DNA from 4 places in the Pseudomonas sp. 25 R 14 genome. Region 2 is predicted to be linked to each of the others. Evidence: predicted binding sites of a transcription regulator. Region 2 holds the regulator's gene; each other region holds the start of a gene.
The links. Region 2 encodes FliA, which starts transcription of late flagellar genes. Its sites were predicted from a motif close to CTAAAGTTTNNNNNNNNNNNGCCGNTAA; they were not measured.
Positions count from the first base shown of each region.

Region 1: a site for FliA is predicted at 3,961-3,988, ahead of BFQ03_RS21325 (methyl-accepting chemotaxis protein). Genes of this name have one in related genera too.
Region 3: a site for FliA is predicted at 2,158-2,185, ahead of BFQ03_RS17000 (methyl-accepting chemotaxis protein). Genes of this name have one in related genera too.
Region 4: a site for FliA is predicted at 4,699-4,726, ahead of BFQ03_RS23525 (flagellar protein MotY). Genes of this name have one in related genera too.

Region 1 is NZ_CVTS01000061.1:16,217-22,242, reverse strand. Features, by position in the region: tRNA gene BFQ03_RS21350 (tRNA-Ile) at 16-92, shown strand; tRNA gene BFQ03_RS21345 (tRNA-Ala) at 123-198, shown strand; rRNA gene BFQ03_RS21340 (23S ribosomal RNA) at 448-3,341, shown strand; rRNA gene rrf (5S ribosomal RNA) at 3,499-3,614, shown strand; rRNA gene rrf (5S ribosomal RNA) at 3,724-3,839, shown strand; gene BFQ03_RS21325 (methyl-accepting chemotaxis protein) at 4,102-5,982, shown strand.
Region 2 is NZ_CVTS01000014.1:516-6,541, reverse strand. Features, by position in the region: gene flhA (flagellar biosynthesis protein FlhA) at 1-1,059, shown strand, start outside; gene flhF (flagellar biosynthesis GTPase FlhF) at 1,071-2,387, shown strand; gene fleN (flagellar synthesis regulator FleN) at 2,488-3,321, shown strand; gene fliA (RNA polymerase sigma factor FliA) at 3,318-4,058, shown strand; gene BFQ03_RS02420 (chemotaxis response regulator CheY) at 4,227-4,601, shown strand; gene BFQ03_RS02415 (protein phosphatase CheZ) at 4,620-5,408, shown strand; partial or broken gene BFQ03_RS02410 (Hpt domain-containing protein) at 5,685-6,026, shown strand, end outside.
Region 3 is NZ_CVTS01000049.1:35,337-41,362, forward strand. Features, by position in the region: gene BFQ03_RS16995 (ABC transporter six-transmembrane domain-containing protein) at 1-63, shown strand, start outside; gene BFQ03_RS17000 (methyl-accepting chemotaxis protein) at 70-2,046, opposite strand; gene BFQ03_RS17005 (LysR substrate-binding domain-containing protein) at 2,237-3,157, opposite strand; gene BFQ03_RS17010 (NorM family multidrug efflux MATE transporter) at 3,310-4,704, shown strand; gene BFQ03_RS17015 (putative bifunctional diguanylate cyclase/phosphodiesterase) at 4,771-6,026, opposite strand, start outside.
Region 4 is NZ_CVTS01000065.1:44,694-50,719, forward strand. Features, by position in the region: gene BFQ03_RS23500 (Rnf-Nqr domain containing protein) at 1-116, shown strand, start outside; gene nth (endonuclease III) at 133-771, shown strand; gene BFQ03_RS23510 (PA3496 family putative envelope integrity protein) at 879-1,061, shown strand; gene BFQ03_RS23515 (response regulator transcription factor) at 1,123-1,755, opposite strand; gene BFQ03_RS23520 (argininosuccinate synthase) at 2,381-3,598, opposite strand; gene BFQ03_RS23525 (flagellar protein MotY) at 3,727-4,635, opposite strand; gene pyrC (dihydroorotase) at 4,792-5,838, shown strand; gene rnt (ribonuclease T) at 5,835-6,026, shown strand, end outside.

The DNA of each region.
Region 1 (6,026 bases), on a different contig from region 2:
AAGCAGCCCGAAATTGGGTCTGTAGCTCAGTTGGTTAGAGCGCACCCCTGATAAGGGTGAGGTCGGCAGTTCGAATCTGCCCAGACCCACCAATTTTGTGTGGGAAACGCCTGTAGAAATACGGGGCCATAGCTCAGCTGGGAGAGCGCCTGCCTTGCACGCAGGAGGTCAACGGTTCGATCCCGTTTGGCTCCACCACTACTGCTTCTGTTTGTATAAAGCTTAGAAATGAGCATTCCATCGTTGTGATGGTGAATGTTGATTTCTAGTCTTTGACTAGTTCGTTCTTTAAAAATTTGGGTATGTGATAGAAAGATAGACTGAACGTTACTTTCACTGGTAACGGATCAGGCTAAGGTAAAATTTGTGAGTTACTCAGTTTTGAGTATTATCGAATTTTCGGCGAATGTCGTCTTCACAGTATAACCAGATTGCTTGGGGTTATATGGTCAAGTGAAGAAGCGCATACGGTGGATGCCTTGGCAGTCAGAGGCGATGAAAGACGTGGTAGCCTGCGAAAAGCTTCGGGGAGTCGGCAAACAGACTTTGATCCGGAGATGTCTGAATGGGGGAACCCAGCCATCATAAGATGGTTATCTTACGCTGAATACATAGGCGTAAGAGGCGAACCAGGGGAACTGAAACATCTAAGTACCCTGAGGAAAAGAAATCAACCGAGATTCCCTTAGTAGTGGCGAGCGAACGGGGACTAGCCCTTAAGTGGCTTTGAGATTAGCGGAACGCTCTGGAAAGTGCGGCCATAGTGGGTGATAGCCCTGTACGCGAAAATCTCTTAGTCATGAAATCGAGTAGGACGGAGCACGAGAAACTTTGTCTGAATATGGGGGGACCATCCTCCAAGGCTAAATACTACTGACTGACCGATAGTGAACTAGTACCGTGAGGGAAAGGCGAAAAGAACCCCGGAGAGGGGAGTGAAATAGATCCTGAAACCGTATGCGTACAAGCAGTGGGAGCCCACTTTGTTGGGTGACTGCGTACCTTTTGTATAATGGGTCAGCGACTTATTTTCAGTGGCGAGCTTAACCGAATAGGGGAGGCGTAGCGAAAGCGAGTCTTAATAGGGCGTCTAGTCGCTGGGAATAGACCCGAAACCGGGCGATCTATCCATGGGCAGGTTGAAGGTTGGGTAACACTAACTGGAGGACCGAACCGACTACCGTTGAAAAGTTAGCGGATGACCTGTGGATCGGAGTGAAAGGCTAATCAAGCTCGGAGATAGCTGGTTCTCCTCGAAAGCTATTTAGGTAGCGCCTCATGTATCACTGTAGGGGGTAGAGCACTGTTTCGGCTAGGGGGTCATCCCGACTTACCAAACCGATGCAAACTCCGAATACCTACAAGTGCCGAGCATGGGAGACACACGGCGGGTGCTAACGTCCGTCGTGAAAAGGGAAACAACCCAGACCGTCAGCTAAGGTCCCAAAGTTATGGTTAAGTGGGAAACGATGTGGGAAGGCTTAGACAGCTAGGAGGTTGGCTTAGAAGCAGCCACCCTTTAAAGAAAGCGTAATAGCTCACTAGTCGAGTCGGCCTGCGCGGAAGATGTAACGGGGCTCAAACCATACACCGAAGCTACGGGTATCATCTTCGGATGATGCGGTAGAGGAGCGTTCTGTAAGCCTGTGAAGGTGAGTTGAGAAGCTTGCTGGAGGTATCAGAAGTGCGAATGCTGACATGAGTAACGACAATGGGTGTGAAAAACACCCACGCCGAAAGACCAAGGTTTCCTGCGCAACGTTAATCGACGCAGGGTTAGTCGGTCCCTAAGGCGAGGCTGAAAAGCGTAGTCGATGGAAAACAGGTTAATATTCCTGTACTTCTGGTTATTGCGATGGAGGGACGGAGAAGGCTAGGCCAGCTTGGCGTTGGTTGTCCAAGTTTAAGGTGGTAGGCTGGAATCTTAGGTAAATCCGGGATTCTAAGGCCGAGAGCTGATGACGAGTTACTCTTTGAGTGACGAAGTGGTTGATGCCATGCTTCCAAGAAAAGCTTCTAAGCTTCAGGTAACCAGGAACCGTACCCCAAACCGACACAGGTGGTTGGGTAGAGAATACCAAGGCGCTTGAGAGAACTCGGGTGAAGGAACTAGGCAAAATGGCACCGTAACTTCGGGAGAAGGTGCGCCGGTGAGGGTGAAGGACTTGCTCCGTAAGCTCATGCCGGTCGAAGATACCAGGCCGCTGCGACTGTTTATTAAAAACACAGCACTCTGCAAACACGAAAGTGGACGTATAGGGTGTGACGCCTGCCCGGTGCCGGAAGGTTAATTGATGGGGTTAGCTAACGCGAAGCTCTTGATCGAAGCCCCGGTAAACGGCGGCCGTAACTATAACGGTCCTAAGGTAGCGAAATTCCTTGTCGGGTAAGTTCCGACCTGCACGAATGGCGTAACGATGGCGGCGCTGTCTCCACCCGAGACTCAGTGAAATTGAAATCGCTGTGAAGATGCAGTGTATCCGCGGCTAGACGGAAAGACCCCGTGAACCTTTACTATAGCTTTGCACTGGACTTTGAATTTGCTTGTGTAGGATAGGTGGGAGGCTTTGAAGCGTGGACGCCAGTTCGCGTGGAGCCAACCTTGAAATACCACCCTGGCAACTTTGAGGTTCTAACTCAGGTCCGTTATCCGGATCGAGGACAGTGTATGGTGGGTAGTTTGACTGGGGCGGTCTCCTCCTAAAGAGTAACGGAGGAGTACGAAGGTGCGCTCAGACCGGTCGGAAATCGGTCGTAGAGTATAAAGGCAAAAGCGCGCTTGACTGCGAGACAGACACGTCGAGCAGGTACGAAAGTAGGTCTTAGTGATCCGGTGGTTCTGTATGGAAGGGCCATCGCTCAACGGATAAAAGGTACTCCGGGGATAACAGGCTGATACCGCCCAAGAGTTCATATCGACGGCGGTGTTTGGCACCTCGATGTCGGCTCATCACATCCTGGGGCTGAAGCCGGTCCCAAGGGTATGGCTGTTCGCCATTTAAAGTGGTACGCGAGCTGGGTTTAGAACGTCGTGAGACAGTTCGGTCCCTATCTGCCGTGGACGTTTGAGATTTGAGAGGGGCTGCTCCTAGTACGAGAGGACCGGAGTGGACGAACCTCTGGTGTTCCGGTTGTCACGCCAGTGGCATTGCCGGGTAGCTATGTTCGGAATAGATAACCGCTGAAAGCATCTAAGCGGGAAACTAGCCTCAAGATGAGATCTCACTGGAACCTTGAGTTCCCTGAAGGGCCGTCGAAGACTACGACGTTGATAGGTTGGGTGTGTAAGCGCTGTGAGGCGTTGAGCTAACCAATACTAATTGCCCGTGAGGCTTGACCATATAACACCCAAGCAATTTGACTACTCGAAAGAGCATCAGATTGCGGTGTGTGAAGACGAAATGAACCGAAAGTTCGATTCTCACAAAACACCGAATTCTATTACATACCCAATTTGCTGAAGCGAGGCCAACTGGTCACGACTCAGTACCCGAATTTCTTGACGACCATAGAGCATTGGAACCACCTGATCCCATCCCGAACTCAGCAGTGAAACGATGCATCGCCGATGGTAGTGTGGGGTTTCCCCATGTGAGAGTAGGTCATCGTCAAGATTAAATTCCAGAACCCCTGTTTGCTTACGCAGACAGGGGTTTTGTTTATGTAGAAGTCCATGAATTTCACCGGGCCGTTGCTAGCGCAACGCTCTGGTACACAGAATTTCTTGACGACCATAGAGCATTGGAACCACCTGATCCCATCCCGAACTCAGCAGTGAAACGATGCATCGCCGATGGTAGTGTGGGGTTTCCCCATGTGAGAGTAGGTCATCGTCAAGATCAAATTCCTAAACCCCCGTCTGCTAACGCAGGCGGGGGTTTTGTCGTTTTGGGGCCTAAGTGTTCTAGCCTGACCGCCTGTCGATTTCATACATAAAAAGAAGATGTATCCCACAAATTTCTAAGATTTATCCAGTCTCGGCCGAAAGCCTGATGAGCCATGCGTGCACCGAAATAGAGCGGTCGTAGAGTCCGCCTATACCGTACATGGAAAGTTGCATTCGGCACGCTCACCCCCTTTTGGCAAAAAGAAGTCGATGAAATGAATCTCAAGTTCAGTCATAAAATTCTGTTGGCCGCGTCAGGCGTCGTGGTTTTGGCCTTCGCGCTCTTCACGTTGTACAACGACTACCTGCAGCGCAATACCATCAAGCAAAACCTGGAGTCATCCATCCAGCAGTCAGGTGACCTGACTGCCAGCAGCGTGCAGAACTGGCTCAGTGGTCGGGTGCTGGTCCTGGAAAACCTTGCGCAGAACGTTGCTCACCAAGGCAGCAATGCCGACCTTCCCGGTCTGGTTGATCAGCCGGCATTCACCTCGAACTTTCAGTTCACCTATGTCGGTTCAACCAACGGCGTCTTCACTCAGCGCCCTGACGCGAAAATGCCTGACGGCTACGATCCACGTCAGCGCCCCTGGTACAAGCAGGCTGTTGCTGCCGACAAACCCATGCTGACGCCGCCTTATAAGGCCGCCGTCGGCGGTTTGATCGTCACCATCGCGATGCCGGTCAAGAAGAATGGTGAACTGCTCGGTGTGGTCGGTGGCGACTTGAGCCTACAAACCCTGGTGAAGATCATCAACTCGGTAGACTTCGGTGGCATTGGCCATGCATTCCTGGTCAGTGGCGACGGGCAGGTGATCGTCAGTCCCGACCAGGACCACGTGATGAAAAACCTCAAGGACATCTATCCAGGCAGCAACGTCCGTATTGAGAAGGTTAATCAGGACGTCGTCCTCAATGGCCAGGACCGTATTCTGTCCTTTACCCCGATCAGCGACTTGCCGGGCGCTGACTGGTACATAGGCCTGTCGATCGACAAAGACAAAGCCTACGCACCCCTGAGTAAATTCCGCACCTCCGCTTTGATCGCGATGTTCATTGCCGTCACAGCGATTGCCGTGTTGCTGAGCTTGTTGATTCAGGTGCTGATGCGTCCCCTGACAACTATGGGCCGTGCGATGCAGGACATTGCCCAGGGTGAGGGCGACCTGACCCGCCGCCTGGCTGTGGAAAGCAAAGATGAGTTTGGCGAGCTGGGTGGCGCGTTCAACCAGTTTGTCGAACGCATTCATGCCTCCATCAGTGAAGTGTCTTCAGCAACGAGGCATGTGCACGATCTTTCCCAGCGAGTGATGGCATCGTCCAACGCCTCGATTATCGGCTCTGACGAGCAGAGCGCCCGTACCAACAGCGTTGCTGCGGCCATTAACGAACTGGGTGCCGCCACCCAGGAAATCGCCCGTAACGCCGCTGACGCCTCGCAACACGCCAGTGGCGCCAGTGAGCAAGCCGATGACGGTCGTCAAGTGGTGGAGAAAACCATCCTGGCGATGTCCGAGCTGTCGCAGAAGATCAGCCTGTCCTGCACGCAGATCGAAACGCTGAATGCCAGTACCGATAACATCGGCCACATTCTTGATGTGATCAAGGGCATCTCCCAGCAAACCAACCTGCTGGCCCTCAACGCCGCGATTGAGGCTGCCCGTGCCGGTGAAGCCGGCCGTGGTTTTGCCGTAGTGGCCGACGAAGTCCGCAACCTGGCGCACCGTACCCAGGAGTCGGCGGAGGAGATTCACAAGATGATCACCTCGCTGCAGATCGGTTCACGCGAAGCGGTCACCACGATGAACGCCAGCCAGGTGTCCAGCGAAGAAAGTGTTGAGGTCGCCAACCAGGCGGGTGAACGCTTGATCAGCGTGACTCAGCGAATCGTCGAGATTGATGGCATGAACCAGTCGGTGGCGGCAGCCACTGAGGAACAGACTGCCGTGGTGGAGACGCTCAATGTTGATATCAACCAGATCAACCTGTTGAACCAGCAAGGTGTGGCCAATCTCAACGAGACCTTGAAAGACTGTGATGCGCTGTCACAACAAGCCAATCGCTTGAAGCAACTGGTCGACAGTTTCAAGATCTGATCAGCCTGCGGTAAACATGGCGTAGTGCAGCAATGCACTGCGCC
Region 2 (6,026 bases):
ACCAAGGAGTTGGGCTGGGATGACGTGACCCCGATCGACATGATCGGCCTGGAAGTCGGCTATCGCCTGATCCCGCTGGTCGACCGCAACCAGGGCGGCCAGTTGCTGGCGCGGATCAAGGGTGTGCGCAAGAAATTGTCCCAGGACCTGGGCTTCTTGATGCCCACCGTACACATTCGCGACAACCTCGACCTGGCCCCCAGTGCCTACCGTCTGACGCTGATGGGCGTGACCCTGGCCGAAGCCGAGATCTACCCGGACCGCGAGTTGGCGATCAACCCGGGCCAGGTGTTTGGCACCCTGAGCGGCATCACCGCCAAAGATCCGGCTTTTGGCCTGGACGCGGTGTGGATCGAAGTCAGCCAGCGTAGCCAGGCGCAGTCCCTGGGTTACACCGTGGTGGATGCCAGCACGGTGGTCGCCACGCACCTCAACCAGATTCTGTACAAGCACTCCCACGAGTTGATTGGCCACGAAGAAGTCCAGCAACTCATGCAATTGCTGGCCAAGGCCTCGCCAAAGCTGGCCGAAGAGCTGGTGCCGGGCATCCTGTCGTTGTCGCAGTTGCTCAAGGTGTTGCAGGCACTGTTGGCCGAGCAGGTGCCGGTACGCGACATTCGCAGCATTGCCGAGGCCGTCGCCAACAATGCCGCCAAGAGTCAAGATACTGCCGCTCTGGTGGCTGCGGTGCGCGTCGGTTTGTCGCGTGCCATCGTCCAAAGCATTGTCGGGCTTGACTCCGAGCTGCCTGTCATCACCTTGGAACCAAGGTTGGAACAAATATTGCTCAATAGTATCCAGAAGGCAGGACAAGGCCAGGAAGAGGGCGTCCTGCTGGAGCCAAGCATGGCTGAAAAGCTGCAGCGTTCGTTGATCGACGCCGCACAGCGCCAGGAGATGCAGGGCCAACCGGTGATCCTGCTGGTGGCCGGCCCCGTCCGGGCGATGTTGTCGCGGTTTGGACGCCTGGCAGTACCGAATTTGCACGTATTGGCTTATCAGGAAATTCCTGACAACAAGCAAGTGACTATCGTCGCGACAGTAGGGCCCAACGGCTGAGGTAGTGGGTTATGCAAGTAAAGCGTTTTTTCGCCGCCGATATGCGTCAGGCCATGAAGCTGGTTCGTGATGAACTGGGCGCCGACGCGGCTATTATCGGTAACCGTCGCATTGCCGGCGGTGTCGAGCTGACGGCTGCCCTGGATTACAAACCCCAGGCCTTGGCGCCGCGCGTGCCGAACATGGAACTCGAAGACGAGTTGCGCAAGACCGCCTCGCGCATTGTCTCGGCCCAGGCCGAACTGAGCATGCGTGGCGACAGCGATGCGACCACCAACCGCCAATTGTTTGCCGGCCTGCCGCTGACTGCGGCCGAGCCATTGGTTGAGCCGACCTTCGTCGAGCCGCCGCGTCCTGCTGCGCCGGCGCCGGCTGCGGCGGTCGACCAGCGCGTGTTCGACTCGATGCGTTTTGAACTCAATGGCCTGCGCGAACTGTTGGAAGTGCAGTTGGGCTCGCTGGCCTGGAACCAGTTGCAAGGCAGCAAGCCGCAACAGGCCAACCTCTGGCGTCGCCTGCAGCGCATCGGCCTGTCCGGCCCGTTGTCGCGCGACCTGCTGGAGCTGACCACCGGTATCGAAGAACCTCGCCAGGCCTGGCGCATGCTGCTGGCCCACTTGGCGCGGATGATCCAGACCCCGGAAATCGAACCCCTTGAAGAAGGTGGCGTGATTGCCATGGTCGGCCCTGCCGGCATGGGCAAGACCACCACCCTGGCCAAATTGGCCGCCCGTTATGTACTCAAGTACGGCGCGCACAATATTGCGCTGGTGAGCATGGACAGCTACCGCATCGGTGCCCAGGAGCAGCTCAAGACCCTGGGCCGGATCCTCAATGTGCCGGTGACCCATGTCGACCCGGGCCAGTCCCTGGCCAACGCCCTCGACCCGCTGCTGCGCAAACGCGTGGTGCTGATCGACACCGCGGGCCTGCAAGCCAGCGACCCGGCGTTGCGTATGCAGCTGGAAAGCCTGGCCGGACGCGGGATCAAGTCGAAAAATTACCTGGTACTTGCAACAACCAGCCAAAAACAGGTTCTGACTGCTGCGTACCACAGCTACAAGCGTTGCGGGTTGGCCGGTTGCATCCTGACTAAGCTGGATGAAACCGCAAGCCTGGGCGAAGTGTTGAGCCTTGCCATCAGCCATGAATTACCGGTCGCCTACCTGACCGACGGGCCGCGGATCCCGGATGATTTGCATCTGCCGCGCCGTCATCAACTGGTCAGCCGTGCAGTCAGTGTGCAAATGCAGGACGAACCCAGTGAAGAGGCGATGGCGGACATGTTCGCCGACCTCTATCACAACCCAGCCAAGCGGGTCGGCTGAAGGCAACATGAAACACAGTGCAATGTACCTACATCGATGGTCTGCTACCGCGGCCACCCTATGTAGCCTGCGGCTAAGCAAGACAAGGTAAAGAAAGAACATGGGCAGCATGCATCCCGTACAGGTGATCGCGGTGACCGGCGGCAAAGGTGGCGTCGGGAAAACTAACGTGTCAGTGAATTTGTCCCTGGCCCTGGCAGAGCTTGGCCGCCGTGTCATGCTGCTGGATGCCGACCTGGGACTGGCGAACGTTGACGTTCTGCTGGGACTGACCCCCAAACATACCCTGGCCGATGTCATTGAGGGCCGCTGTGAACTGCGCGATGTGCTGTTGCAGGGGCCAGGGGGGATTCGCATCGTCCCGGCCGCCTCCGGCACCCAGAGCATGGTGCATCTGAGCCCGGCGCAGCATGCCGGCCTGATCCAGGCCTTCAGTGATATCGGCGACAACCTCGACGTGCTGGTGATCGATACCGCCGCCGGGATCGGCGAGTCCGTGGTCAGCTTCGTGCGCGCCGCGCAGGAAGTGTTGCTGGTGGTCTGCGACGAACCCACCTCGATCACCGACGCCTACGCCCTGATCAAGCTGCTCAACCGCGACTACGGCATGAACCGCTTCCGCGTGCTGGCCAACATGGCCCAGAGCCCACAGGAAGGGCGCAACCTGTTCGCCAAGTTGACCAAGGTCACGGATCGCTTCCTCGATGTCGCCTTACAATACGTCGGCGCAGTTCCCTATGACGAGTGTGTGCGCAAGGCTGTGCAAAAGCAGCGTGCAGTCTATGAAGCGTTCCCTCGTTCGAAATGCGCGTTGGCGTTCAAGGCAATTGCTCAGAAGGTCGATACCTGGCCACTGCCCGCCAATCCTCGGGGGCATCTGGAGTTTTTCGTCGAGCGATTGGTGCATCAGACGAGTGCAGGACCGGTGCTATGACAGCCAGCGGCTACAACCTTTACAAAAAATCAGCGCGTGACAGCCAGGGCGAATTGATCGAGCGCTATGCGCCTCTGGTCAAGCGCATTGCCTACCACCTGCTGGCACGCCTGCCCGCCAGTGTCCAGGTCGAAGACCTGATCCAGGCGGGGATGATCGGCCTGCTCGAAGTGTCGACCAAGTACGACGCGAGCAAGGGTGCGAGTTTCGAGACGTATGCGGGTATCCGTATCCGTGGTGCGATGCTCGATGAAGTGCGTAAAGGTGATTGGGCGCCGCGTTCGGTTCACCGCAATACCCGGATGGTGAGTGACGCAATTCGCTCAATTGAAGCAAAAACCGGCCGCGACGCTAAAGATCACGAAGTTGCGGCCGAACTCCAATTGAGTCTCGACGATTACTACGGGATTTTGAACGATACCTTGGGCAGCCGCCTGTTCAGTTTCGACGACCTGCTACAGGACGGCGAACATGAAGGGCTGCACGAGGACGGCGCGAGCGCTCACCAGGAGCCTTCACGCGACCTGGAAGATGAACGCTTCCAGGGCGCCCTGGCAGAGGCGATTGCCAATCTGCCGGAACGTGAGCGACTGGTGTTGGCGCTGTACTACGACGAAGAGCTGAACCTCAAGGAAATCGGTGAGGTCCTGGGGGTCAGCGAATCGCGGGTCAGTCAGCTCCATAGCCAATGCGCGGCCCGCTTGCGGGGGCGTTTGGGAGAGTGGCGAGCGCGCTGACAGGCAGTGTGGGGACAGTGCGAGCGATAACCGCCAGGGCGCAAGCCGGGCGGGAGCGACCTGTGGTGTGCCCTAGCAGTCCTTTTTGTGTAATGCCTGTTGAATGATATGGCGCGCCCAGGTGCTGGACGCGTTTAAGACTGCTTGGAGGTCGAATTGGACAAGAACATGAAAATCCTCATCGTTGATGACTTCTCAACGATGCGGCGGATCATAAAAAACCTGTTGCGTGACCTTGGGTTCACTAACACGGTCGAGGCGGATGACGGCATTACGGCGATTCCGATCCTCAACAGCGGGAGCATCGACTTTCTGGTAACCGACTGGAACATGCCTGGCATGACCGGTATCGATCTGCTGCGCCATGTGCGCGCCGATGAAAAACTGCGCAATCTTCCGGTGTTGATGGTGACCGCCGAAGCCAAGCGTGAACAGATCATCGAAGCCGCCCAGGCCGGGGTCAACGGCTACGTGGTCAAGCCATTCACTGCATTGGCCTTGAAAGAGAAGATTGAAAAAATCTTCGAACGCATCGGTCATTGATGCTGCCACGGGGGAGCTATGGAGCATAAAGAATCATCGCAGGCCGACTTTGAATCGACCCTGAAAAAACATGCTCACCAACTCGTCGAAAGCCTGGAAAAAGGCCAGTTCGGCGACGCAGTGCAGTTGATCCATGAGCTCAACCAGACCCGCGACCGCGGCCTGTACCAGGAAGTGGGCAAGCTCACCCGTGAGTTGCACAGTGCGATCGTCAATTTCCAGATCGACCCGCACATGCCCCAGGCCGAGGAAATCTCGCAGATCACTGATGCCACCGAACGCCTGTCCTATGTGGTCAGGCTGACTGAGGCGGCAGCCAATCGCACCATGGACCTGGTGGAAAACGCCACGCCTTTGGTGAACGGCATGGCCAATGAGGCCAAGGCGTTGAGCGCTGACTGGGGGCGTTTCATGCGCCGCGAAGTGGGCGCAGAAGAATTTCGTGAGCTGGCGCGTCGGGTCGAGGGCTTCCTGTCACGCAGCGAGCAGGACAACCGCACGGTTTCCAGCAACCTCAATGACATTCTGCTGGCCCAGGATTACCAGGACCTCACCGGTCAGGTGATCAAGCGCGTGACCCTGTTGGTCACTGAAGTGGAAAGCAACTTGCTCAAACTGGTGCTGATGGCTGGCCAGGTCGACCGTTTTGCCGGCATTGAACATGACCGCGAAGCGATCCTCTCGGAAAAAGATCCACAAAAACACCTCGCCAAGGGTGAAGGTCCGCAGATTCATGCCGATAAACGTGAAGACGTTATGTCAGGTCAAGATGACGTAGACGATTTGCTGTCCAGTTTAGGCTTTTAGGTCCTGATAACGGCAAATGACGGTCGCGCCGCGCCCCGCAAGGCGCAAGACTAGGCATGAGGAGAGAAGTTTGGTTTTTCCAAATGAACGACGAATAACGACGGATTGCGCCTTGCGGGGCGCGGCCCTCCGGGTTGGAGCTGTGAGCGCGCCATGCTGCGTTGCGGAACTTGACAAGGAAACAACCCTTGCCTGCGTTCCGCGCCTTGCCTGGCCCGCTCACAGCTCCAACGCGATCCGCCATTTGCCGTTATCAGGACCTAAAGGAGCACGTATATGAGCTTCGGCGCCGATGAAGAAATCCTTCAGGATTTCCTTGTAGAGGCCGGCGAAATTCTAGAGCAGTTGTCCGAGCAACTGGTCGAGCTGGAAAGCCGACCGGATGATGCGAACCTGCTCAATGCAATTTTTCGCGGTTTTCACACTGTAAAAGGGGGCGCCGGCTTCCTCCAGCTCCATGAGCTGGTGGAGTGCTGCCACATCGCCGAAAACGTGTTCGACATCCTGCGCAAGGGTGAGCGGCACGTTGATTCGGAACTGATGGACGTGATCCTTGAAGCCCTGGACGCGGTCAACGGCATGTTCAATGAAGTGCGCGAACGCGCACCGATTACCGCC
Region 3 (6,026 bases), on a different contig from region 2:
GTTGATCAACTGGCGCGGCTCAAGGACATCGGCAAACGGGTGGACCCGGGGCTGGGGGACTGATCAGCCTTAGCGGAACCGATCCACTTCCTGGCGCAACCCTGCCGCCAGGGTCTCCAGTTCCCTGGCGGTAACGGCCAGGTTCGACACCACTTCACGCTGTTCGCTGTTGGCCAGGGCGATGCTCTGCAGGTTGCTGCTGAGCAGGGTTGCGGTGCTGCTCTGCTCCTGGGTGGCGGTGGTGATCGCGGCAAACTGCTGGCCGGCCGAGCGGCTTTGTTCGTCAATGCGCGCCAGGGCCGACGCGACGTCGGCATTGCGCGACAGGCCTTCCTGCATCAGCACATTGCCCTGCTCCATGGTGCTGATGGCATTGCCGGTTTCCTGCTGGATGCTCTGGATCATCCCGGAAATTTCATCGGTGGCCTGACGGGTACGCGACGCCAGGTTGCGCACTTCATCGGCGACCACCGCAAACCCACGCCCTTGCTCCCCGGCCCTTGCCGCCTCGATGGCGGCGTTGAGCGCCAGCAGGTTGGTCTGGTCGGCAATCGAGGTGATCACCCCGACGATGCCGCCGATTTCCTGGGAGCGCTGGCCCAGGGTATTGATCACCGTGGCCGTGCTGTTAAGTGCCGTGGCGATATGTTCCAGGGACGACGACGCCTCCTGCATCGAATCACGCCCGATGCGGGTCTGCTGCGCATTTTCCTGGGCCAGGCGTTCGGTATTGCCCATGTTGTCGGCGATGTTCAACGAGGTCGCGCTGAACTCTTCCACCGCGCCGGCCATGCTGGTGATCTCGCCGGACTGCTGCTCCATGCCTTCATAGGCCCCACCCGAAAGGCCCGACAGCGCCTGGGCACGGCTATTGACCTCCTCGGCCGCCTTGCGGATATGCGAGACCATGGTCGACAGGGCCTCGCCCATCTGGTTGAAACTGCGCGCCAGTTGACCGATTTCGTCATGGCTGGACACATTCAGCCGCGCACTCAGATCACCCGCGCCCAGGGCCTCGGCCTGGCGCACCAGATCGCCCAGGGGCTGCAGTTTGCTGCGCAGCAACCAGACCGCAGCACCCACGGCCAGCAGCATCGCCAACACACTGCCGATTACCAGGCGGATGCCCACTGCCCAGGTCACGGCACGAATCTCGGCCTTGGGCATGCTCGCCACTACCGACCACGGGCCGCCGTCAAACGGCACTGCAACGCTGTAGAAGTCTTCACTCTGGTCGCTCCAGAAACGCCCCTGGCCAGGCTTTTGCGCCAACTCCAGGATCACGGGAACCGCCTGCTCCAACGCCTGCACACCGGCAGGCGGCACCAGCCAGTGTTTTTGCTCGTCCAGCAGCGCCAGCGAGCCGGTCTGGCCAATGCGGAAACGCTTGAGGTTGGCGAACTGGGCGTTCTGCGCATCGGTGTAGTCAAAGCCGATAAACAACACCGCGATCACCTTGCCGCTGGCATCGCGTACCGGGCTGTACTGGGTCATGTAGGAACGTTCGAACAGCACCGCGCGGCCAATGTAGCTCTGCCCGGCGAGCAGACGCTGGTAGGCCGGCCCCTGGCGATCCAGCACCGTGCCGATGGCGCGGTTACCGTCCTGTTTGGTCAGGGAGGTGCTGATGCGGATGAAATCTTCGCCACTGCGCACAAACACCGTGGCCACGCCGCCGGACATCTGCTTGAACTCATCGACGTCGTCGAAGTTGTTGTTCAGCGCTTCATCGCCCAGGTACAGGCTCGGGGTCTGCACCCCGGCCACGTTCACCCTCTGCTCGGGACGTACGCTCAAGCCGGCGCCGAAGCGCTTTTCAAACAGCCCGCTCAAACGCTGGGTGCTTTCGCGCAAGGTGCTGTGGAAGGTATTGAGTTGGTCGGCGAGCAAACGCGCTTCGCTGGCCAGGTGTTCTTCGCGGGTCTGCAGGTTGGCCGAATCGAGGGAGCGCAGGGCAAACACGGTGCTGCCGCTGATCACGACAGCCAATATGACCGCCAGGGCAAGGCCCAGTTGCGAAGCTATGCGGGCGCGGGGTTGAGACATGACAGCTCCTGGCCGAGGCCGGATCATCCTGATCTCATAGCGCTAATCGGCGAATTTCTTGAAATAGGGGGCACGCTGGGCCGCGGCGTATTGGCGGCTCCGACACCCCTTACTTCGGCGGCCTGGATCAATACTTGAGCAAATCACAGGGGTATCACCCAAACACATTGTTTGCGGGCGCTGCATCGATTCAGTCGAGTTGCTCGACTGCCGGCAATTCCATGGCCCGAACCTCGCTTTGCAGGAAGTCCGACAACCGGCGCAGACGCTCACCGCCGGGGCGAGTCTTCGGCCAGACCAGGTAATAGCCTTCGCCGCTGGCCACTGCGGTCGGCCACGGCAGGCTCAAGCGTCCCTGGGCGACATCTTCGGCCACCATCAGCAGATCGCCCATGGACACACCATAGCCCCGGGCAGCGGCAATCATGCCCAACTCCAGCGTATCGAACACCTGCCCGCCCTTGATCGCCACCCGTGCGGCCAATCCCGTGCGTTGCAGCCAACGCCGCCAGTCACGGCGATCCGGCGTGGGGTGCAGCAGTTCAGCGCTGGCCAGGCGCTCCACATCCCAGGGGCCATCGTTGAGCAAATTCGGGGCGCCTACCGGGATCAGCAACTCGGGAAACAGGTAACTGGCCTCCCAGTCCGCAGGAAAATGCCCATCGCTGAGCAGGACCGCGCAGTCGAACGGCTCCTGATTGAAGTCCACTTCATCGATGCTCATCCACGCGCTGGTCAACTGCACCTCATTACCAGGCTGTAGGTGCCGGAAGCGACTCAACCGCGCCAGCAACCAACGCATGGTCAAGGTGGACGGGGCCTTCATGCGCAGGATGTCATCTTCGGCATTCAAGGTATGGCAGGCGCGCTCCAGGGCGGCAAACCCTTCACGCACGCCCGGCAGCAGCAGGCGTGCCGACTCGGTGAGCTGCAAGGTGCGCCCGCTGCGCTGGAACAGGCGACAGGCGAAGTGCTCTTCCAGGGTGCGGATATGCCGGCTGACCGCACTTTGGGTAATTGACAACTCCTCGGCCGCGCGGGTGAAGGAGTTGTGCCGGGAGGCAGCTTCAAATGCGCGCAAGGCATACAGCGGAGGAAGACGGCGAGACATGAGGAAAACTCCGACGGCACGATCCCGAAACCCTACCAGAATCATCCTTGCATGAGTTTTAATCATGCGAACGATCGCATTTATCCCTTTGTGCAAAGCGCTGAGAGCGCCGAGAATCAACCCTTGCACCCCTTCCTGAATTATTGAGCGTGATGATCATGCAGCATCCGGCGCGTACCGAACTCTGGGCCATTCTGCGGCTGTCAGGGCCGTTGATTGCCTCACAGTTGGCGCACATGCTGATGGTGCTGACCGACACCCTGATGATGGCCCGCCTGAGCCCCGAAGCCCTGGCCGGCGGCGGGCTGGGTGCGGCGAGCTATTCGTTTGTGTCGATCTTTTGCATCGGCGTGATTGCCGCCGTGGGCACCCTGGTCGCTATTCGCCAGGGCGCCGGTGACATCGAAGGAGCCACCCGCCTGACCCAGGCCGGGCTCTGGCTGGCCTGGCTGATGGCGCTGGTAGCCGGCTTGCTGCTGTGGAACCTCAAGCCAGTGCTGCTGCTGTTCGGCCAGACCGAAACCAACGTGCAGTCGGCCGGCCAGTTCCTGATGATCCTGCCGTTCGCCCTGCCCGGCTACCTGACGTTCATGGCCCTGCGCGGCTTCACCAGCGCCATCGGCAAAGCCACGCCGGTAATGGTGATCAGCCTGTGCGGCACGGTGATCAACTACCTGCTCAACCATGCATTGATCGAAGGCATGTTCGGCCTGCCCAAGCTGGGCCTGATGGGCATTGGCCTGGTCACCGCGATTGTCGCCAACTGCATGGCCCTGGCGCTGTTGTGGTACATCAAATACAACCGTGCCTACGCGGCCTATCCACTGGGCAAGGGCCTGCTGCGGCCCAACCTGCACTATTTGCGCGAGCTGTGGCGCCTGGGCCTGCCGATTGGCGGCACCTATGCGGTGGAAGTCGGGTTGTTCGCCTTCGCTGCGCTGTGCATGGGCACCATGGGCAGTACGCAGTTGGCTGCGCATCAGATCGCCCTGCAAATCGTCTCGGTGGCGTTCATGGTGCCGGCGGGCATGTCCTATGCCGTGACCATGCGCATCGGCTTGCACTACGGCGGCGGTCAGTTACTCGACGCACGGCTGGCCGGGCGGGTCGGGATTACCTTTGGCGCGACGGTAATGTTGGGGTTCGCCATGGTGTTCTGGCTGTTCTCGGACCCGCTGATCGGCCTGTTCCTGGACCATGACGACCCAGCCTTTGCCCAGGTGATCAGCCTGGCCGTCAGCCTGTTGGCCGTGGCTGCGTGGTTCGAGCTGTTCGATGGCGTGCAGACCATCGCCATGGGCTGCATTCGTGGGCTCAAGGATGCCAAGACCACTTTCCTCGTCGGCCTGGGTTGCTACTGGTTGATTGGCGCACCGGCGGCCTGGTTGATGGCGTTTACCCTGGACTGGGGACCGACTGGCGTATGGTGGGGCTTGGCCCTGGGCCTGGCCTGTGCGGCGATTACCCTGACGTGGGCGTTTGAAAGAAAGATGAAGCGGATGATTGCCCAGGAACCGCAAATCGACACGGCCCCACAGCCGAACTGAAGCATGGACTCGGTCAATGTGGGAGCTGGCTTGCCTGCTCCCACATTTTTGATTGGGTTTACAGGGTTAGATCACCTCACCCAACAACGCCTGCTGGCTGCTGCCAAACGTCAGATACTCCACCAACTCCGGCAACGGCAATGGCTTGCTGATCAGGTAACCCTGGGCCTGGTCACAACCAAACAGCCGCAACAACGCCAGTTGCTCAGGGGTTTCCACGCCTTCGGCCACCACTTCCAGGTTGAGGTTGTGGGCCAGGTTGATCATCGCATGCACCAGCTTGCGGTTTTCCTCGCGCTCCTCCATGCCGCCGACAAAGCTCTTGTCGATCTTGAGCAAGGCAATCGGCAAGCTGTTGAGGTGGACGAACGAGGAGAATCCGGTGCCGAAGTCATCCAGGGAAAAACGCACACCCAGGCGGCCCAAGGCATCCATGGTCTGCTTGACCAGATCGCTGCGGCGCATCACGGCGGTTTCGGTAAGCTCGAATTCCAGCCATTGCGCCTCCACCCCACGCTCGGCAATCAGCCGGCTCAAGGTCGACAGCAACTGACTGTCCTGAAACTGGCGAAACGACAGGTTGACCGCCATGTGCAGCGCCGGCAGGCCGCGTTCGCGCAGGTCCTGCATATCGCGCAGGGCACGGGAAATCACCCAGTAGCCCAACGGCACGATCAGGCCGCTCTGCTCGGCCAGGGGCACGAACTCGCTCGGCGGCAACAGGCCGCGCTCGCCATGGCGCCAGCGCACCAGGGCTTCGAGGCCGACGATATGCCCATCGTCCAGGTCCAGGCGCGGTTGGTAATGCAGCTCCAGTTCGTCTCGGCGCAGCGCCCGGCGCAGTTCGCTTTCCAGGTCGGCAAGGCTACGGGCATTGCGGTTGATACGCTCGTTGAAGATATGAAAGGTGCAGCCCTGGGTGCTCTTGGCTTGCTGCATGGCGATATGCGCGTGCCACATCAACGGGTCGGCGCCAGCCTTGGCGCGGGCGTGGGCCACACCGAGGCTGCAACCGATCAGCAGGCTCTCGCCGTCGACCCAGTAAGGTTCGGCCATGGCCTCGGTGATCCGTTCGGCCATCCACTCGGCGCGTTGCGGCGCGCGGCGGGTGTCGATCAGCAAGGCGAATTCGTCACTGCCCAGGCGCGCCAGTTGGTCGCCGGCTTCCAGTTGGCTCTTGAGCCGCGAGACCACTTGCAGGATCAGCCGGTCGCCCGCCTGGTGGCCAAGGGCATCGTTGGCGTGGCGAAAGTTGTCCAGGTCCAGGTGACCAAGGGCCAGGCCCCGCCCGTCGTTTTCCGCCAGGCGTGCGGCCAGCAGGG
Region 4 (6,026 bases), on a different contig from region 2:
TTGCGCGCTTTTTACTCGCCAGCAGCATCGCCATGCTCGCCCCAACAGGGTTTATTCTGCTCGGGTTGCTGCTTGCCGGATGGCAGGCCTGGACTCAACGCCGCAAACCACACTGAAGGAACCGCTCGCCCAATGAACGCCGCAAAACGCCTGGAGATCTTTCGAAGGTTTCACGAAGACAATCCGGAACCCAAGACCGAACTGGCCTACTCGTCACCGTTCGAGTTGCTGATCGCCGTGATCCTGTCTGCACAATCGACGGATGTGGGCGTGAACAAGGCCACGGCCAAGCTGTTTCCCGTGGCCAACACCCCGGCGGCGATCCATGCCCTGGGGGTGGAAGGGCTGTCGCAGTACATCAAGACCATTGGCCTGTACAACAGCAAGGCGAAGAACGTCATTGAAACCTGCCGGTTGCTGGTCGAGTTGCATGGCGGTGAAGTGCCACAGACCCGCGAAGCACTTGAAGCATTGCCCGGCGTGGGGCGCAAGACGGCCAATGTGGTGCTCAATACAGCGTTTCGCCAACTGACGATGGCAGTGGACACCCATATTTTCCGAGTCAGCAACCGTACAGGGCTGGCGCCTGGCAAAAATGTGGTGGAGGTGGAGAAGCAACTGATGAAGTTTGTACCCAAGCCTTACCTGCTCGACTCCCACCACTGGCTGATCCTGCACGGACGTTATGTGTGCCAGGCCCGCAAGCCGCGTTGTGGCAGCTGTCGCATCGAGGATCTGTGTGAATACAAGGAAAAGACGTCGGACGATTGAGTAATCATTGATTTTATTGATCAGTCGATTGAAAAAATCTTTTTTACCCGGTGCACGATTGTCGATATAAGGAGCGCCAACGGCAGTCTTAGCCTGGAGTTAACCTTATGAGCACTGGCAAAGAGCAACTGGATGTAGAAGATGACTTTGTGGCCGCAGACGCTGACGAAGCAGCCGAGGCACCTGTAGAAGTTGCCAAGACCAATTTGAGCAAACGCCGCACCATCGACAATCTTCTGGAAGAGCGACGCTTGCAAAAACAGTTGGCCGATTACGATTTCGATCTCTAGCCAAACGATCACACAGAAGCCTCCGCCATGGAGGCTTTTCCTGCCTGTTGCTCCCTGCTTATTAAACCAGGCCGTTACGCTGGGCAAGCTCGATCAGGTCCACCAGGGACCGGGCATTGAGCTTGAGCAGCAAGCGTGTCTTGTACGTGCTCACCGTCTTGTTGCTGAGGAACATGCCGTCGGCGATCTCCTTGTTGGTTTTGCCCTGGGCCAGTTGCTGCAACACCATCATCTCCCGGCCTGAGAGCCGCTCGACCATATCCGCCTCACTGGTATTGCCTTGCGTGGAGCGCACCGAGTTGAGGGCCTGGTTGGGGAAGTAGCTGTAGCCAGACAGCACCGCCTTGATCGCACTCAGCAACTCGGTGAGATCCTGTTGCTTGCACACGTAGCCCGCGGCACCAGCCTGCATGCAACGCATGGAAAAGTGGCCTGGCGCCTGTGACGTCAAGACCAGCACCTTGAAGGGTTGCGCCTGCTTTGTGGAAGACAGGCGACAAATAACTTCCAAACCGTCAAGTTTGGGAATTCCAATATCCAGGATGACAATATCCGGCATATGCTCCCGCGCTAGTTGCAACGCGTCGACTCCGTTATCGGTCTCTGCAACGACCTCATAACCATGACGTTCCATTAGCATGCGTACAGCAAGACGAATGACGGGATGATCATCCACGATCAGCACTTTATTCATGGGCAAGTCCAATTTCGCTGTTCGAATTATTCAGAACCAGCACAATAGCCTAGTCGTTTCCTCCTTGGCATAGCACTCCCCCCCAAGTAACGACAAGCAGAGACCCAGCCCACAAAGTTATGAGAATAAGCCTACAAAAAAACGACTATATGGATGTGTCGGTTTTTGTTCGGCCTTTCAGAACTTTCCGCTGGCAAACATATCTTGACTCAAAAAAGCCCCCATCGCCGAGGAAAAGTAAACGTGACGCACGCCACTTTCAGGAAATACCCCTTGCACGGTTTGCATCGGCGGGCGTCGGAGCCACCAAAGCCGTTTCCAAAAAGTTCCCTCGTGCAACACCCCCTGACAACAACTGGAATTATCTGACAGATATTTCTACAAACGAAACCTAACGCTTCCTTTTTACTACTAAACAACTGGATGAATTCAAACACAAATAAGACTATTCGCCTGAAACACCAACTTTCTGACACAAAAAATCAAATGTAAAAAATAATAAACACCAAAAATTCCGACGACCAAAAGAACATTAAACATTGATAAACACAATCGCCTCCTGAATCGCAGGTAAAAAAAATGGCCCCTCTTTCAAGGAACCATTCTTTATGAGGCTTCAGGCTTTTCAGAACAACTTGCGGCCCTTGTTGGCCGCAATGCGCATGCGCAGGGCGTTGAGCTTGATGAAACCAGCGGCATCGGCCTGATTGTAGGCACCGCCGTCCTCTTCAAAGGTCGCGATGTTGGCATCGAACAGCGACTCATCGGACTTGCGGCCGGTCACGATCACGTTGCCCTTGTACAGCTTCAGGCGCACAACACCGTTCACATGGACCTGGGACGCATCGATCATCTGTTGCAGCATCAGGCGCTCAGGGCTCCACCAGTAGCCGGTGTAGATCAGGCTGGCGTACTTGGGCATCAGCTCATCTTTGAGGTGAGCCACTTCGCGGTCCAGGGTGATGGACTCGATGGCGCGGTGAGCGCGCAGCATGATGGTGCCGCCTGGGGTTTCGTAGCAGCCACGGGACTTCATGCCCACGTAACGGTTTTCCACGATGTCCAGACGGCCAATGCCGTGCTCGCCACCGATACGGTTCAGGGTCGCCAGTACGGTGGCCGGGGTCATTTCGACGCCGTCCAGCGCGACGATGTCGCCGTTGCGGTAGGTCAGTTCCAGGTACTGGGCCTTGTCAGGAGCGTTCTCCGGGGAGACGGTCCATTTCCACATGTCTTCTTCGTGCTCGGTCCAGGTGTCTTCCAGCACGCCGCCTTCATAGGAGATGTGCAGGAGGTTGGCGTCCATCGAGTACGGGGACTTCTTCTTGCCGTGGCGTTCGATCGGGATTGCGTGCTTTTCAGCGTAATCCATCAGCTTTTCACGGGACAACAGGTCCCATTCACGCCAAGGGGCAATCACTTTTACGCCAGGCTTCAAGGCATAGGCGCCCAGTTCGAAACGCACCTGGTCGTTGCCCTTGCCAGTGGCGCCATGGGAAATGGCGTCAGCGCCGGTTTCATTGGCGATTTCGATCAGGCGCTTGGCGATCAGCGGACGTGCGATGGAAGTACCCAGCAGGTACTCGCCTTCGTAGACGGTGTTGGCGCGAAACATCGGGAAAACGAAATCGCGGACGAATTCTTCGCGCAGGTCGTCAATGTAGATCTCTTTGACGCCCATGGCTTGCGCCTTGGCTCGTGCAGGTTCGACCTCTTCGCCCTGACCCAGGTCAGCGGTGAAGGTCACCACTTCACAGTTATAAGTATCCTGCAGCCACTTGAGGATCACCGAAGTGTCCAGGCCGCCGGAATACGCGAGAACGACCTTGTTTACGTCGGCCATGCCATCACTCCACGGGGTTTTACGGAAAGGCGTCGATTCTACCGATCAAAACCGTGAAATTACAGGGGCGCGACAGCAAATGAAGATAAAGCGACAGATTATGTCGGGCGCGCGACGAATGGCCGCACTCAGGACGTCGCCGCCGCATTCGCCGGAGCCGTGGCCTGGGGCGCTGGTTTCTCGGGGGCAGGCACGCGATCAAGGTGAATATTCACTCGCCGGTTCTTCGCCCGGTTGGCCGGATTGGTATTGGGCACCAGCGGATAACGTTCACCGTGGAAGCGCAGAACGATCTGCGACTCAGGAATACCGTTGGCCTTGAGGAAGTCCATCACCGCCAGGCCCCGGCGCCGGGACAGGTCGCGATTGGTCAGGCGGTTGCCGCTGTTGTCCGAATGGCCGTCCAGTTCGATATGGTTGACCGTAGGATCGGCCTTGATGAATTCGAGCATCACCATCAACTTGGCCTTGGCCGCCGGATCCAGGTCGATACCACCACCCGGAAAGCCCACTTCAGCCTGCTTGACCTGCTCGAAATTCATCGGCAGCAATTTCGCGGTACACAACTGGTAGTCGCTATAGGCCTTATTGAATCGCACCGGCAGCAGGCGGATTTCCGAATAGCCGCCGTCCCGGGAATAGTGGCGCACGGTGGGGCTGCGACCCTCCAGCAAACCATTGAACAGGCGCCCGGCCTGGGCTTGGGAGCTGTTGAACAGCACATCGCCGCTGCCGACACGTACGGCACCAAGGTTGATATCACCGCGCCCCGGCTGCCACGGTGCCGCCGCCGCCAATAGCGTTGCGGAACCAACACCCAACGCACTGTTATAGGCTTTCAGACGGAATGTTGCCTGCTCGCCGGCCCGGCGCACAAACTCACCCGAACCAAAATCGGTGATCGGCTGGCTCAAGCGGCACTCGAACTTGTCGCCTTCCACCTTCCACTCGATATTCTCCAGGCGCGTCTGGAATGTCAGGGCCATCGCGGGCAGGCTGGCGAACACGCTGAGCAGGGCTAGATATTGCTGGCGCACGGGCGGCTCCACTGGTTTCTACAACACATCAAGGCGTCATACATCGTTAAGGCATACCCAGGGATATCGGTCGGGCCCTGCAAAACTTGATAGCGAGTGCCTGCAAGAGTCTTTTCCGGTAGCATTCCCACCAGATTGACCCGCCTGGAATCCCCAATGTCCGACCGCCTGACCCTGCTGCGTCCCGACGACTGGCATATTCATCTTCGCGATGGTGCTGCGTTGCCCCAAACCGTGGCCGATGTTGCGCGCACGTTTGGCCGCGCCATCATCATGCCTAACCTGGTACCTCCGGTGCGTAATGCCGCTGAAGCCGACGCCTATCGCCAGCGCATCCTCGCTGCGCGGCCGGCCGGTAGCCGCTTCGAACCGTTGATGGTGCTCTACCTGACCGACCGCACCCAGCCTGCCGAAATCCGCGAGGCCAAGGCCAGCGGTTTCGTACACGCCGCCAAGCTGTACCCGGCCGGTGCCACGACCAACTCCGACTCCGGCGTGACCAGTATCGACAAGATCCTGCCCGCCATCGAAGCCATGGCCGAAGTGGGCATGCCGCTGCTGATCCACGGTGAAGTCACCCGTGGCGATGTCGATGTATTCGATCGCGAGAAGATCTTCATCGACGAACACATGCGCCGTGTGGTCGAGCTGTTCCCGACCCTCAAGGTGGTGTTCGAGCACATCACCACCGCAGATGCCGTGCAGTTCGTCAGCGAGGCCTCGGCCAACGTTGGCGCGACCATCACCGCGCACCACCTGCTGTACAACCGCAACCACATGCTGGTGGGCGGGATCCGGCCGCACTTCTATTGCCTGCCGATCCTCAAGCGCAACACTCACCAGGTAGCGTTGCTCGATGCCGCCACCAGTGGCAGCGCGAAGTTTTTCCTCGGCACCGACTCGGCGCCCCACGCCCAGCACGCCAAGGAAGCGGCCTGCGGCTGTGCCGGCTGCTACACCGCCTATGCGGCGATCGAGTTGTACGCCGAGGCCTTCGAGGCGCGCAACGCCCTGGACAAACTAGAGGCCTTCGCCAGCCTCAATGGCCCGCGCTTCTACGGCCTGCCGGCGAATACCGACCGCATTACCCTGGTCCGTGAAGACTGGACCGCCCCCACCAGCCTGCCATTTGGCGAGTTGACCGTTATCCCGCTGCGCGCCGGTGAAACACTGCGCTGGCGCCTGCTGGAGGAACACAAGTGAGTGAAGACCATTACGACGACGAACAGGAACACGGTGGCGGCGGTTCGCGTCACCCGATGGCCGAGCGTTTCCGCGGCTATCTGCCTGTCGTTATCGACGTAGAGACCGGCGGTTTCAATTGCGCCACCGATGCGCTGCTGGAAATTGCCGCGACGACCATCGGCATGGATGAACAGGGCTTTGTGTAT